Ruficoccus amylovorans: one gene and its partner. Each later gene encodes a partner of the first gene's protein in a complex. Links are inferred from orthologs where the notes say so. Each region holds a gene or a part of one and is shown in the gene's direction. Other genes may lie near its edges.

What was found. Proteins that work in one complex are often made in the same cells at the same time.
Region 2: the proteins of accB (region 1) and accD are in contact, whole or in part, in a solved structure (PDB 8UXZ), measured with the Escherichia coli proteins. The link is inferred for Ruficoccus amylovorans from one-to-one orthologs.

What each region holds. Positions count from the first base shown.
Region 1 is NZ_JACHVB010000064.1:34,784-37,613, forward strand. Bases 67-2,827 are described here. They hold accB (acetyl-CoA carboxylase biotin carboxyl carrier protein), read left to right. Parts: upstream 67-1,095; coding sequence 1,096-1,560; downstream 1,561-2,827. Other genes in these bases: H5P28_RS18780 (AsmA-like C-terminal region-containing protein), read left to right, coding at 67-844; accC (acetyl-CoA carboxylase biotin carboxylase subunit), read left to right, coding at 1,625-2,827. Also shown: more of H5P28_RS18780, read left to right, coding at 1-66; more of accC, read left to right, coding at 2,828-2,830. UniProt on the Escherichia coli protein: This protein is a component of the acetyl coenzyme A carboxylase complex; first, biotin carboxylase catalyzes the carboxylation of the carrier protein and then the transcarboxylase transfers the carboxyl group to form malonyl-CoA.
Region 2 is NZ_JACHVB010000021.1:79,228-81,980, forward strand. It holds accD (acetyl-CoA carboxylase, carboxyltransferase subunit beta), read left to right. Parts: upstream 1-826; coding sequence 827-1,681; downstream 1,682-2,753. Other genes in the region: H5P28_RS08760 (ComF family protein), read left to right, coding at 1-556; H5P28_RS08770 (bifunctional folylpolyglutamate synthase/dihydrofolate synthase), read left to right, coding at 1,735-2,753.

The sequences.
Region 1 (2,830 bases):
CAAGCCCGGTTTGCTCCAACTGCGCGGGATGACCTTCGGCATGGCCGGGGGGAAGGGGACCGGCCAGGCGGATGTGAAGCTGGCTGAGGCAGACGGAGCGGACGAGATGGCACTGGGAGTGTCCCTGAAGGGAGCCTCCTATGAGCAGTTGCAGGACGCTATCCCCTTTCTGGGCGAGGACGAGAAAGACGCTCCGGCTCCGGCCCCTGCGCCGGTCCAGCCCCCCCCGCCGCCCGTCAGCAAGGGCAAGAAGGAGGAATTGGCCAAAATCGACTTCGATCTGAACGCCCAGGGCAAAACCGGGGACGTGACCAGCTTCCGCGGTCATGGGAACATCGGCGTTCGCGACGCCGTGCTGGGGCAGATTCACCTCTTCGGCGGTTTCTCCCGTGCCATCCAGGCCGTCGGGCTCAACCTGGGAACGGTTGACTTCACCAAGGGGCAGGCTCCGTTCGTGGTCGGCAAGGGCTACGCGCACTTCTCGAAGGTCGAAATCTCCGGCCCCACCGCCCGCATCGACGCCAATGGCAACATCAACCTCGACACCAACGAGCTGGACTTTTTCCTCTCACTCTACCCGTTGGGCGGGATCGATGTGCCGGTGATTTCCCAGATATTCTCCGCCATCAATCCACTCACCGACGTGGTGGAGGCGCAGCTCCAGGGGACGTTTTCGAAGCCCCGCTGGAAGGTCGATTTTCGCCCCATCGGCATCTTTACCGGCCAGAAACAGGTGCAGAACCCCACCGGGCAGACCCCGCTGACTTCGGACCAGAGCGGCCTTTTTAACGTGCTCGAAGAAGTTCCCGAAGAAGTTCCCAAGCTTGGCGGGGCAGGCAATTGAGGTGTTTTTTGTGTCTTTTTGTGGTCCGTGGCAGACCCTGCCGCGCCCCCGTAGTGCCGGTTTAGCGGCTTCGCGGCACGCGTCAGGCGTGATTTGCGCTTTTTCTCCTCCGGAAAATGAAAAAAACGTGTGACAACAAAACGTTGCCCGCCGGGGAAAAATTCTCCTAGTCTGTGGGCTTTCATCCTCCCGTACCGGTTTGCACCCGGTTGCGGCACGCACTTTTTGGACCCAAAAAACCTTTTGCCGATATGGATCTCAAGGAAATCAAACATATCATCGACCTGATGAAGCGCTCGGACCTGACCGAGTTTGAAATCGAGGAAAAGGACCTGAAGCTTCGCATCTGCCGCGAGTCGCAGAAGCCTGTCATGTACGCGCCCGCCCCGGCTCCCGTGGCTGCGCCCGCCGCACCTGCGGCGGCTCCGGCCCCGACGGTCTCCGTCGGCCCGGCCAAGCCGAAGGAAGAGCCCGGCACCCAGTTTATCAAGTCGCCCATGGTGGGAACTTTCTACCGCGCACCCGGTCCGGATAGCTCGGCCTTCGTCGAGGTCGGCGCCGAGGTCAAGGCTGACTCCGTGGTCTGCATCATCGAGGCCATGAAGGTCATGAACGAGATCCACGCTGAGGCCAAGGGCAAGATACTCGAAATCCTGGTCGAGAACGGCCAGTCCGTCGAGTACGGCCAGCCACTGTTCAAAATCAAGGCTTCCTGAGCTTCTTCCGCCCAATGTTCATCCTGCAGCCGCGCCGTCTCCCGGCGCGACCGCCCGAGCACCCATGATTAAGAAAATCCTTATTGCCAACCGTGGCGAAATCGCCCTGCGCATCGTGCGCGCCTGCCGCGAACTGGGCGTCAAGACCCTCGCCGTCTATTCCGAGGCCGACGAGCAGTCCCTGCACGTGCAACTGGCTGACGAGGCCATTTGCATCGGCCCGGCGGCGTCCTCCGAGAGCTACCTCAAGGCCGACCGCATCATCAGCGCGGCCGAGATCGCCGATGTGGACGCGATTCACCCCGGATTCGGCTTTCTGTCGGAAAACGCGGAGTTCGCCGAGCAGTGCGAGAGCTGCAACATCAAGTTTATCGGGCCGAACTCCTCCACCATTCGCCTGATGGGCGACAAGGCGATGGCCAAGTCTGTGGCCAAAAAAGCCAAGGCTCCGGTTATCCCCGGCAGTGACGGCCCCGTGGACTCCGAGACCGAGGCGCTCAAGCTGGCCAAGCAGATCGGCTTCCCCGTCATCATCAAGGCCGTGGCCGGCGGCGGTGGCAAAGGCATGCGCCTGGCCCACAATGCCGTGGCCTTTGCCCGCGAGTTTGAAATGGCCCGCAACGAGGCGCTTAAGGCCTTCGGTAACGGTTCGGTCTATGTGGAGAAGTTCATCGAGAACCCGCGCCACATCGAATTCCAGCTCCTGGCCGACGAGCACGGCAAGGTCATCCACCTGGGAGAGCGTGACTGCTCCGTGCAGCGCCGCTACCAAAAAGTGGTCGAAGAGGCCCCGTCGCCCTTCGTCGATGAGAAGCTGCGGGCAAAAATGGGTAAGGCCGCTGTCGCTATCGCTGAAGCTTGCGGCTACCAGAATGCCGGGACCGTCGAGTTCCTCGTCGATAAAAACGGCGACTTCTATTTCATCGAGATGAACACCCGGATCCAGGTGGAGCACGGCGTGACCGAAGAGGTCACCGGCTACGATCTGGTCAAGCGTCAGATCGCCATCGCCGCCGGGGAAAAGCTCGACCTGGACCAGAAGGACGTGCGCTTCATCCGCCACGCCATCGAGTGCCGCATCAACGCCGAAGACCCGGCCCGCAACTTCGCTCCGTGCCCCGGCCAGATCGACCTTTACTACCCGCCCGGCGGCCACGGTGTGCGTATCGACTCGCACATCTACGGCGGCTACGTCGTGCCCCCGTACTACGACAGCATGATCTCGAAGGTCATCTCCTACGGGCAGAGCCGTGAGATCGCCATTGACCGT
Region 2 (2,753 bases), on another replicon or contig:
CGTCTGCCCGCATTGCCGGGAGCTGGAGCCTGCCTTCGGTCGCGGGCGCCCGCTCTTTCTGGCGCGCGACGCTGGGCGGGTGCTCGTGCACGAGTTAAAATACCACCGGGGCCGCTACTTGCTGCCTGACATCGCCACCCTGGCGGCAGGCTCGTCCGGCTTTTGCCAGCATCTGGCCGGGGCGGTGCTGGTGCCGGTCCCGCTGTACCCGCGCCGGGAACGCCAGCGCGGCTACAACCAGAGCCGCTGGCTGGCAGAGGTCTTCGCGGGCGTGGCGGGGGATTTTGAACAGACGCCGGGGGAACGCTGCCAAGTGGCCGACTTGCTGACGCGCATCCGAGACACCCCTTCGCAGACGAACTTCGACCGCGCCCAGCGCGAGGTCAACATGCGGGGCGCCTTTGGCCTGAAACCGGGTTCGCGTCCGGATGTGAGTCGCCGTCATGTCCTTGTGGACGATGTGTTTACGACCGGGGCCACGCTCAACGCCTGTGCCCGCGTCTTGCGCCGGGCCGGGGTGGAACGACTGGACGTGGCAACGCTGGCCCACGGTTGACGGGATTTTCCGCCAACCTCCGAATCCTCAAACCTTCATCTCGTTTGAAAACTTGAATGATAAAATCGGGAAATATCCTGTCCTGATTGCTTTTTTACAGGAAGAACGGGAAGTGAAGAAGGCGGCACCTCCGAGCAGACTTATCGTTCTTTCCGGCCTTCCTGTTAAATCTCAGCCTTTATCAAGGCTGCTGGAAAGTGGTATGAAACTCTTAAACTCCCGGATTTTCACACTTTATTTTTCCTCCCCCTTGGTCCAATATCGGGCGCTATGTCGATTTTCGGTAAGCCGAAGTACTCCACCGTCCGCGTCAAAAAGAAGGACATACCGACCGGTCTCTGGACGAAATGTCCCGAGACTGGCGAGATCATCTTCAACAAGGAGCTGGAGCAGAACTGGATGGTTGTGCCCAAGAGCGGTTATCATTTCCCGCTCAAGGCTCGCCGCCGGATCGAACTGCTGATCGACGACGGCACCTTCGAGGAGTACGACGCCGGGCTCGTCTCCGGCGACCCGCTGGAGTTCAAGGACAGTAAGCCCTATCCGCAGCGCCTGGCCCAGGCCCAGCAAAAGACGGGCGAAAATGACGCCGTCATCTGTGGCACGGGTGAGCTTGAGGGCCTGCCGGTCAGCCTCGCGGTGATGGATTTCAGCTTTATCGGGGCGAGCATGGGCTCGGTCGTTGGTGAAAAAATCACCCGCGCCATCGAGCGGGGGCTGCAAAACAAGTGCCCGGTCATCATCGTGTGCGCCTCCGGTGGGGCCCGCATGCAGGAGGGGATTCTCAGCCTGATGCAGATGGCCAAGACCAGCGCCGCGCTCAAGCGCCTTTCCGATGCCGGGCTGCCCTACATCGCCGTCCTGACCAATCCGACCATGGCCGGGGTCATGGCCAGCTTCGCTTCGCTCGGGGATGTCATCATCGCCGAGCCCAAGGCGCTGATTGGCTTTGCCGGGCCGCGCGTGATTAAGGAAACTACCCAGCAGGACCTGCCGGCGGGCTTCCAGACCTCGGAGTTTCTGTTGGAGCACGGGTTGATCGACCAGATCGTACACCGTCACCAGATGAAGGGCCGGATCGGCTCGCTCCTGCGCGCCTTTGGCGGCCAGAGCGCGGCGGTCTAAGCGGTTTGGCCGATAAAAATCCCAGCGTCCCGGCCTGCCTGCCGGGGACTGCCATGACCGAGACCGAACGCTACCTTTACGGCCTGCGCAACCGCGGCTCCAAGTACGGGATCGAGCGCATGCGGGTTTTCGCTGAAGCTCTCGGGCACCCCGAGCGGCGCTACCCGGTGATCCACGTGGCCGGGACCAACGGCAAGGGCTCTGTCTGCGCCATGCTGGAGGCGGTTTACCGCCGTGCGGGGTACCGGACCGGGCTATTCACCTCTCCGCACCTCGTCCGCCTGGGCGAGCGGGTACAGGTCAACCGCCAGCCGCTGAGCGACGCCCAGATCGACACCTATGTTGCCCGGCTCCGCGTGGCGGGCGAGGCCCTCGCGGCCAAAGATCCGCTTAACCATCCCACGTTTTTCGAATTCATGGCGGGCATGGGGATGGAGCACTTCGCCGAGGAGCGGGTGGATGTGGCCATCCTTGAAACCGGCCTCGGCGGGCGGCTCGACGCGACCAATGTCGTCGATCCGGAGGTCTCGGTCATCACTTCGATCAGCCTCGACCACACGGATATTCTGGGCGACACGCTGGCGGTTATTGCCGGGGAAAAAGCGGGCATCATCAAACCGGGCCGCCCGGTGGTGATCGGCTGCCTGCCCCCGGAGGCCGAGGCCGTCATCCGCGAAGTGGCCGCGACCCGCGGCTGCGTGGTCCACAGTGTGCGGGAGACTTTCGGCGGGGCGGAGAATTTCCCCTCGACCAACCTCGAGGGCAATTTCCAGCGGCACAACGCGGCGGTGGCCTCGCTTGTCGTGCGTCTGCTTCAAGGGCGCTTCCGGGTCACACAGGCGGTGGTGGAAGCCGCTCTGCACGAGGTGGATTGGGCCGGACGCTGGCAGCGGGTCCGCCTCAACGACGGACGCCTGCTGATCCTCGACAGTTCGCACAACCCCGAAGGGGCCGGTGCGCTGGAGGATAATCTTTCGCGACTCATCGCTGCCACAGGACGTAAGCCGATCATCCTGACCGGCATCCTCGGTGAGGAGCGGGCGGCTGCGCTGCTCCCGGTTATGGCCCGCCA